DNA from 4 places in the Streptomyces sp. R33 genome. Region 1 is predicted to be linked to each of the others. Evidence: riboswitches for the same ligand, from Rfam matches in the RefSeq annotation. Region 1 holds a riboswitch; each other region holds the start of a gene.
What was found. Region 1 has a riboswitch for cobalamin ahead of cobN (cobaltochelatase subunit CobN). Riboswitches for the same ligand answer to the same signal wherever they lie in the genome.

Region 1 (2,189 bases):
CCGAAGCCGCGCGGCGGCTGGATCAGGATGAGCAGGTTGCCGCGGCGCAGCGCCGCGAGGACGATGTCGCCCTCCGGGTTGGCCGAGCGATCCACGAACATGTTGCCCGGGGCCTCGCCCCAGTGCTCCTCGACGCTTTCGCGCAGCTCGGCGGGGAGCTCGGCGAACCACCGCTTGTAGTCGGCGGCCGGGATCCGGACCGGGTTGCGGGCCAGCTGCTCCTCGGTCAGCCAGTCCTGGTCATGGCCGCCGGCCTCGATCAGGGCGCGGATCAGCTCGTCGCCGTCGCCGGAGACCAGGCCCGGGATCTCCTCGACGGGGCCGAAGTCGTAGCCGCCCGCGATGAGGGTGCGCAGCAGTTCCACGGCGCTGGCCGGGGTGTCGAGGCCGACCGCGTTGCCGATGCGGGAGTGCTTGGTGGGGTACGCGGAGAGGACGAGCGCGATCTTCTTGTCGCGGCGCTCGATGTGCCGCAGCCGGGCGTGCCGGACGGCGATGCCGGCGACGCGGGCGGCGCGCTCCGGGTCGGCCACGTACGCGGGCAGGCCGTCCTCGTCGAGCTCCTTGAAGGAGAACGGGACGGTGATCAGGCGCCCGTCGAACTCGGGGACGGCGACCTGGGTGGCGGCGTCGAGCGGGGACAGGCCCTCGTCGTTCTCCTCCCAGGCGCTGCGCGAGCCGGTCAGGCACAGGGCCTGCAGGATCGGGACGCCGAGCGCGGCCAGCGCGCCCGCGTCCCACGACTCGTCGTCGCCGCCCGCGGAGGCGGTGGCGGGCTTGGTGCCGCCGGCCGCGAGGACGGTGGTGACGACCGCGTCCGCCGACTCCAGCGCGGCGATCAGGTCCGGCTCCGGGGTGCGCAGGGAGGACACGTAGAGGGGGAGCGCCTGGGCGTCCTGGGCCTCGATCGCGTCGCACAGGGCGTGTACGAAGGCGGTGTTGCCGCTCATCTGGTGGGCGCGGTAGTACAGCACGGCGATCCGGGGGCCCGTGGTGGTCCCGGGCGTGCGCTCCAGCGGACCCCAGGTCGGCGCGGCGGCCGGCGGGTCGAAGCCGTGGCCGGTGAGCAGCACGGTGTCGGAGAGGAACCGGGCCAGCTGGTCCAGGTTCGCGGGGCCGCCGTGGGCGAGGTAGCCGTGCGCCTCGGCCGCGATGCCGATCGGGACCGTGGAGGCCTCCATCAGCTGGGCGTCCGGGGCCTGTTCGCCGGTGAGGACCACCACCGGGCGGGTCTGGCCGGGCGCCAGGAGCAGGTCGAGGCCGTCCTGCCAGGCGCGCAGGCCGCCGAGGAGGCGTACGACGACCAGGTCGACGCCGTCGAGCAGCCCGGGCAGGTCGTCGAGGGGAAGGCGGGACGGGTTCGCGAACCGGTACGGCACGGGGCCGTCCGCCGTGTTCGCGGCGCGGGCGCTGAGCAGATCGGTGTCGGACGTCGACAGCAGGAGGATCATGCGGCGGCAGGCCTTCCTCGGGGTTTCCGCGCCCCGGGCAGTGAGGACAGCGGGAGTTCCTGACTCACCCGGCGGATTGCTCTGCAGGGTTCACAGTGGCGGGACCGCGCCGGATTCGCACCGGGCTTCCTCCCGGCGGGCCACGTGGCTCCGCCGCTGGTCATCTTAGGTGGCGATCTCCCCGACCGGGAGTGGGGGTGGCCCGCGCCGCCCGCCCGCGCACGACCGCCGCGCGGAACGGGGCGGGTGGTGACGGCCACAGGTCGGGGAGGGGGAATCGTGGGTATGCTCGCCGCCATGCCGCCCCAGCCCCCTTCCGCCGCATCGCGGGACGAACCCGTCATACGCGACCGCGGTGACGCCTGCCCCGGTGCGCTGCGGCTGCACGCCGCGGACGACGGGTTCCTGGCCCGGGTCCGGGTACCCGGCGGGATGCTCGACGCGGACGCGGCCCTGCTGCTGGCCGACGCCGCGGACCGGCTCGGCGACGGGCACATCGACCTGACCTCGCGCGGCAATGCGCAACTGCGCGGACTCGGGGCGGGCTGCGGCGGCGAACTGCAGTCCGTGCTGGTCCGCGCCGGCCTGCTGCCCGCGCCCACCCACGAGCGGGTCCGCAACATCGTCGCCTCGCCGCTGACCGGCCTCGACGGGCTCGGCCTGCCCGACGTGGCGCCCTGGGTCGCGGAGCTGGACCGGCTGCTGTGCGCGAGCGCGCCCGCGGCCGGGCTGTCCGGC
Region 2 (2,189 bases), 4.2 Mb from region 1:
CTCCGGCGCCGTCATGGGTGCGGGCCTGGGCCGCAAGGGCGGTGTGGTCCGCTGGTCCACCGCCACCCGCATGTTCATCGCCTGGGGCCTGACCCTGCCGGCCGCGGCCGTCGTCGCCTCCGGTGCCGAGCTGGTCATGCGCACGGGTGACGTCGGCGTCGCCGCCGTCGCGCTCTTCCTGGTCGCCTCGTGCGTCGCCATCTGGCTCATCTCCCGCCGCCAGGTCGTCGACCACAGCAACGTCAACGACGTGCAGCCGGCCGCGGCCGAGGAGCCGGGTGTCGTCACCACGGCCATGGCCGCCGTCACCGTCCCGCCGACCGTGGCCGCCGAGGCCGCCGCCGGTACGACCGCCGCGGTCACGGACGACGCCCTGAAGGCCACCATCCCGGCGGCCGCCCCGGCCACGCCGGCGGCTCCCGCCGCCGCGGTCTGACCCCGAGAACGACAGAGGAATCCGCAGTATGAAGATCGACTGGGCAGCACTCGGCTCCGTCTTCGGGGTCAGCCTCTCCGCCACCGTCGCGCTCGTGGCCCTGTTCACCCTGGGCCTGGTGGGCCTGTCCAAGCACGAGACCGCCACCGAGCAGGGCGGCACCGCCACCCTGGCCCGCAGCGGCGCGTACGCCTGCTTCGCGCTCGTCGCGTCGGCCGTGGCGTACGGGATCTACCTGATCGTCAGCTGACCGATTCGGGCACGGCGCACGAAAGCTCCCTACGGGTTTCCCGGAGGGAGCTTTCGCGTGCCTGCGGCCCATGGTGGCGAGCTGCCCCGCCGCAGGTCAACGGCGAGTTGACGGGCCTTCGCGGTGCGTGGTGGACTGCCCGAGCCAATACGGCGGCATGGAGAGGAAGTCCGGTGCGAATCCGGCGCGGTCCCGCCACTGTCACCGGGGAGCACGCGGCACGTGCGCCCCGGGAGCCAGGAACTCCCACCGCCGGACACGTCGAACCAGGGCGCGGACCCTGAGTGAGGACATACCTGCCACCATGCGTGCCGATCGCGTCTTCGCGTACGGCGCCACGGCGGGCCTGATCGGCGACCGGATCCTCGGTGATCCGCGCCGAGGGCACCCCGTGGCCGCCTTCGGACGAGCAGCCGCCGCCGTCGAAGGCGCCCTGTGGCGCGACGACCGCGCCCGGGGCCTCCTCCACACCCTCCTGTGCGCCGGGGGCGCGGCCGCCGTCGGCGCGCTGGGCGCCCGCGCCGTGCGCTCCCGGCCCGCGGCCGCCCGTATCGCCCTGACCGCAGCGGCCACCTGGGCCGTCGTCGGCGGCACCTCGCTGGGCCGCGAGGCCCGCGCCATCGGCGGCGCGCTCGCCGCCGGGGACGCCGAGGTGGCCCGGGAGCGGCTGCCGCACCTGTGCGGGCGCGACCCGCAGGCCCTGGACGAGCAGCAGATGGCCCGCGCCGTCGTGGAGTCCGTCGCCGAGAACACCTCCGACGCGGTGGTCGGGGCCCTCGTGTGGGGCGCCGCCGCCGGTGTCCCCGGGCTGCTGGCCTTCCGCGCCGTGAACACCCTGGACGCGATGGTGGGCCACAAGTCCCCGCGCTACCTTCGCTACGGCTGGGCCTCGGCCCGGCTCGACGACCTCGCGGGCTGGCCGGGCGCCCGGCTGACCGCCCTGGCCGCCGTGATCGCCGGACCCGACCGGCGGGGAGCCGTACGGGCCTGGCGGGCGGACGCGGCCGAGCACCCGAGCCCGAACGCCGGGCCCGTGGAGGCCTCGTTCGCCGGGGCGCTCGGCGTACGGCTGGGGGGCACCCTGGCGTACGGAGGGCGGGTCGAGCACCGGGCCGTACTGAACGGCGAGGCGGGGCGGCCGGTGCAGGTCGCGGACATCGAACGGGCGGTGCGGCTGTCACGGCAGGTGACGTGGCTGGCGCTGGGAGCGTGTGTGGCACTGCGCTGTGCGGTGTCACGTGTGGCGGGGAGGGGACGCGCGTGAGCGGCGGCAAGCTGGGCGGGGGACTCCTCGTCGCCGGTACGACATCGGACGCGGGCAAGAGCGTGGTCACGGCGGGCATCTGCCGCTGGCTGGCCCGGCAGGGCGTGAAGGTGGCGCCGTTCAAGGCGCAGAACATGTCGCTGAACTCGTTCGTCACGCGCGAGGGCGCCGAGATCGGGCGGGCGCAGGCGATGCAGGCGCAGGCGGCGTGCGTGGAGCCGACGGCGCTGATGAACCCG
Region 3 (2,189 bases), 2.0 Mb from region 1:
GGATGGCCACGGTCGCGAGGCGGAACTGCCAGACCAGGGTGGCCGGGAAATCCGCCGGGACCTCGTTGATGCCGGGCAGCGCCGCGTAGGCGATGGCGACCACCGCGACGAAGCCGACCGAGGCGACGATCGAGGCGTTCCAGTTCCCGAGCCTGGGTGCCAGACGCCGGCCCAGGATGAGCGCGCCCGCGGACAGCAGCGCGCTCAACGCGATCATCAGGATGTAGAGGGTGGTCCTCCGGACGACGGTGTCGGGGTCACCGACGGCCGGCGGGTTGGAGGGGTACTTGAGGAACGGCACCAGGTTGAAGGCGACGAACAGGCCGCCCGAGACCAGCAGGGCCGTGGCCCGCGGGCCGAAGCGGCCGATGCGGCCCAGGGCGTAGCAGAAGACGAGCGCGGCGATGCCGCCGAGCGCGATCCCGTACAGGAGCGTGCCGGTGCCGAGGCCTGCCGTGGCCTGGAGGGCCCGGCTGACCGGGGCCGCCTCCTCGCCGTGGTCGTGGGCGGCGTGACCCGCCTCCTCGATGGCGATCGCCGCGTCGACCTTGGACTCGCCGAGGACGTACGCGACGAGAAACGCGGCCAGGCCTGCGAGCAGACCTGCCAGCATGCCCCGGACCAATAGGACGCGGGGGGAAATGGAGTTCATGGTTCGGTACTTCCCTTGCTGCTGAGGTGGAGATCAGTGGCAGGGGAAGCCGAGGAGGTGGCGACCGTCGTGCATCCACTCGTGGACGGTGTCGCCCTCGAAGAGCGCGGTGGCGCCCTGCTCGGCACCGACGAGGTAGAGCAGGACCAGCATCAGGACGCCGGCGAACAGGGCCCAGGGGGCGAGAGCGGAGAGCGAGATCGGGGTGACGGCAGGGGCCGTCGTGGGCACGGCGGAGTGAGCCATGGCAGAACCTCCAGAGGGAACACGCGTCCCGGTCAGTGGTGCTAGCGACGACATGGCGGGTCTGACTTCTCCTCCCCCTCCGGGAGGATTCACAGTGGCGCGACCGTGCCGGATTTTCACCGGTGCTTCCGTCATACCGTCGTCTTTTTTTAGGTTGTCGTCCGAGACCGTACCGCGTTTACGCTCCCCTTATGAAGAGCGCCGTAGTACGAGTTCAGTTCGTGAGACGTCCATTCGAGGACGCTTCACGGCAGGTTCGCTTCGGCCACGGCGACCCTTGCCCGCAGTACGCGGGCCTGCAAGGCCCGGACGCGGGGGAGTGGGCCGGGCGGACCCTGGACGAGGTCGCCGCCGAGGATCCGGCCGCCGTCCGGAGCTGGCTGACGGACCCGGACTACGCGCCGCCCGGCGGGGAGTCCGTCACCGCGCTGATCGCCCGCGTCGGCGCCGCCCTCGCCGCTCTGCCCGCGGGTACGCATCGCGCCGTCGTCGACCAGGCCGTCGTCAGGGCGGCCGTCGTGTCCGCGCTGGAGCTGCCGGCCACCGCCTTCTGGCGCCTCGACGTACGCCCGGACACGGTGACCAGCCTCACCGGGCGGCTCGGGCGGTGGAACCTCCAGCTCGGGCAGCCGGCCGAGAAGTAGCGGCGTAGCGGCTCAGGCGACGATCCAGTCGCTCGTCGCGATCACCGGCTGCACGCCGTCGCGGTGCACGGTGCCCTCGATCAGGCCGTACATCCGGTCCGCCGCGAAGTAGACCTCGTTGTCGTTCTTGAGGCCGAAGGGCTCCAGGTCGACGAGGAAGTGGTGCTTGTTGGGGAGGTTCAGGCGTACCTCGTTGACCCGCGGGCAGTGGTCGAGCACCCGCTCGGCCATCTGGTTGAGGGTCTGCTGCAGCGAGTACGAGTAGGTCTCGGCGAACGCTTCCAGCATGTTCTTGCGGACCTTCTTGTACGACTGGTCCCAGTCGTACGAGGCGTCGTCGGCGGCCAGCGCCGAGTGCGCCCAGCGCGCGGTGACCTTCGTCGCCAGGATGCGGTCGTACGCCTCCTTGAGCGTCGTGTACTTGTCCTTGATGTAGCCGTGGAACTCGGAGTTCGTCGAGTTCATCACCGTCAGGTCCTTCAGACCCGAGATGACCTGCAGACCGGTCGTCTCGCTGTACGTGATCTGCGCGGTGCGCACCTCCTGGCCCTTGCGGACGAAGGAGTGCTGCTCCTTGCGCGTCGGGACCGGGATCCGCTCCCAGGCGTACTCCTCGATCCGGATCTGCGCCTCGCGGATCGGCGACT
Region 4 (2,189 bases), 790 kb from region 1:
AAGCTCGTCAAGATCTACCTGCCCCAGCTCAAGGGGCTCGCGATGACCGGCGACTTCGAGGGGTACGTCACCTTCGGCGCCGCCTTCCACAGCAAGCCCTCCTTCACCTCCTTCAAGCTGCACGGGCCCGAGCGGTTCGTGCTGGACGTCGCGCACCGCAACGTGTGCCGGTGAAGCCGGGGGGTGGGCGGGTGCCCGGGGCGCCCGCCCACCCCCGCGTACGGGGTCAGGTCACCGGATGAACGCCCGGCCGCTGCCGGCGCAGCCGGAGTCGGCGCCGGCCGACGTACCGGCGTGAGAGGCAGCGCCTACCGGTGCTCGGGGTTCGGGAAGTCGAAGCGGCAGCCGGCGTCCCACTCCGAGCGCTGGTTGCCGTGCGCCGGGATCCCGCCGGAGCGCTTCAGCAGGGCCGCCAGGTGCATGAGGTTCCACGACATGAAGGTCGTGTTCCGGTTGGTGAAGTCGTTCTCGGGGCCGCCCGAGCCGGGGTCGAGGTACGAGGGCCCGGGCCCCGCCTCGCCGATCCAGCCCGCGTCGGCCTGCGGCGGGATGGCGTAGCCGAGGTGCTGGAGGCTGTAGAGGACGTTCATGGCGCAGTGCTTCACACCGTCCTCGTTGCCGGTGATCAGGGCGCCGCCGACACGGCCGTAATAGGCGTACTGGCCCTGGGCGTTCAGGATCGAGGAGCAGGCGTAGAGCCGCTCGATGACCTGCTTCATGACGGAGCTGTTGTCGCCGAGCCAGATGGGGCCGCACAGCACGAGGATGTCGGCGTCCATGATCTGGCTGTACAGGACGGGCCACTGGTCGGTTTCCCAGCCGTGGTCGGTCATGTCGGGCCAGACGCCGGTGGCGATGTCGTGGTCGACGGCGCGGATCAGCGAGGTCCGGGCGCCGGCCGCCGCCATGACGGCGCGGCTCCGGTCGATCAGGCCCTCGGTGTTGCTGGTCTCGGGCGACCGTTTGAGGGTGCAGTTGACGTAGACGGCGGTCAGGTCGGAGTAGTCGTAGTCGGCGGCCACGCCGCCAGCCTGGGGGCCGGCCGGCGGCGCCGCCACCGGGCCGCAGCCGTTCGGGGCGCCGGTCCGGGCCCGTTCGGCCCGCGCCGTTCGGGCCGGGTTGGTACCGGTCCGTCCGTCCGACTAGGGTCAGCTGGCCTTGGTGTACGGGAAACCGGTGGGAAACCGGTGCGGCCCTCGCCACTGTGAACGGGAAGTCCGGCTCCACTCCTTCGGGAAGCCACTGGGCGGCGCGGGAGGACCCGCACCGCCCGGGAAGGCGGAGCCAGGGCATCAGCACCCGTGAGCCAGGAGACCGGCCGGGGCGCGTTGTCCATCCACGAGGTGCTGGAGAGGTCTCCCTACCCATGCATATAGCCGAGGGGTTCCTGCCCCCTTTGCACGCGGTCGCCTGGGGCGCCGCATCCGCTCCCTTCGTCGTCCACGGTGTCCGCGCCCTCACCCGCGAGGTGAAGGCCAACCCGGAGAGCACACTGCTGCTCGGGGCGTCCGGAGCGTTCACGTTCGTCCTGTCCGCATTGAAGATCCCGTCGGTGACGGGCAGTTGCTCGCACCCCACGGGGACCGGGCTCGGCGCGATCCTGTTCCGGCCGCCGATCATGGCGGTGCTCGGCACGATCACCCTCCTCTTCCAGGCGCTGCTGCTGGCGCACGGCGGCCTGACCACCCTCGGCGCGAACGTCTTCTCGATGGCGATCGCCGGGCCGTGGGCGGGGTACGGGGTCTACCTGCTGCTGAAGCGCTTCGGCGTCCCGCTGATGGTGACCGTCTTCTTCGGCGCCTTCTTCGCCGACCTGGTCACGTACTGCGTGACCTCCGTGCAGCTGGCGCTGGCCTTCCCGGACCCGGGCAGCGGGTTCCTGGGCGCACTGGCGAAGTTCGGGGGCATCTTCGCCGTCACCCAGGTCCCGCTCGCGGTGAGCGAGGGCCTGCTGACGGTGCTCGTGATGCGGCTGCTCATGCAGTCGAGCAAGTCGGACCTGGTCCGGCTGGGCGTCGCGAAGCTGACCGGTCACAGCGAGCAGAAGACGGCGGTGTGATGACCATGAGCCGGAACGCGAAGATCAACGGCCTGCTGCTGCTCCTGGTGGCGGCGCTGGCCGTACTGCCGCTCGCGCTGGGGCTGGGCGAGGGCAAGGAGGAGCCGTTCACGGGCGCCGACGCGCAGGC

Region 2: linked by a shared signal. The riboswitch ahead of AB5J51_RS29660 (cobalamin biosynthesis protein) and the one ahead of cobN (cobaltochelatase subunit CobN) in region 1 are both predicted to bind cobalamin.
Region 3: linked by a shared signal. The riboswitch ahead of AB5J51_RS19770 (CbtB-domain containing protein) and the one ahead of cobN (cobaltochelatase subunit CobN) in region 1 are both predicted to bind cobalamin.
Region 4: linked by a shared signal. The riboswitch ahead of AB5J51_RS13865 (energy-coupling factor ABC transporter permease) and the one ahead of cobN (cobaltochelatase subunit CobN) in region 1 are both predicted to bind cobalamin.

What each region holds. Positions count from the first base shown of each region.
Region 1 covers NZ_CP165727.1:2,292,427-2,294,615, reverse strand. Annotated here, with positions in the region: gene cobN (cobaltochelatase subunit CobN) at 1-1,451, opposite strand, end outside; cobalamin riboswitch at 1,484-1,625, opposite strand; gene cobG (precorrin-3B synthase) at 1,737-2,189, shown strand, end outside.
Region 2 covers NZ_CP165727.1:6,446,658-6,448,846, reverse strand. Annotated here, with positions in the region: gene AB5J51_RS29670 (inorganic phosphate transporter) at 1-436, shown strand, start outside; gene AB5J51_RS29665 (hypothetical protein) at 465-686, shown strand; cobalamin riboswitch at 801-952, shown strand; gene AB5J51_RS29660 (cobalamin biosynthesis protein) at 991-1,950, shown strand; gene AB5J51_RS29655 (cobyric acid synthase) at 1,962-2,189, shown strand, end outside.
Region 3 covers NZ_CP165727.1:4,325,060-4,327,248, reverse strand. Annotated here, with positions in the region: gene AB5J51_RS19775 (CbtA family protein) at 1-652, opposite strand, end outside; gene AB5J51_RS19770 (CbtB-domain containing protein) at 686-898, opposite strand; cobalamin riboswitch at 935-1,085, opposite strand; gene AB5J51_RS19765 (histidine phosphatase family protein) at 1,120-1,542, shown strand; gene pucL (factor-independent urate hydroxylase) at 1,555-2,189, opposite strand, start outside.
Region 4 covers NZ_CP165727.1:3,085,578-3,087,766, forward strand. Annotated here, with positions in the region: gene AB5J51_RS13855 (hypothetical protein) at 1-174, shown strand, start outside; gene AB5J51_RS13860 (flavodoxin family protein) at 309-1,022, opposite strand; cobalamin riboswitch at 1,143-1,338, shown strand; gene AB5J51_RS13865 (energy-coupling factor ABC transporter permease) at 1,367-2,059, shown strand; gene AB5J51_RS13870 (energy-coupling factor ABC transporter substrate-binding protein) at 2,065-2,189, shown strand, end outside.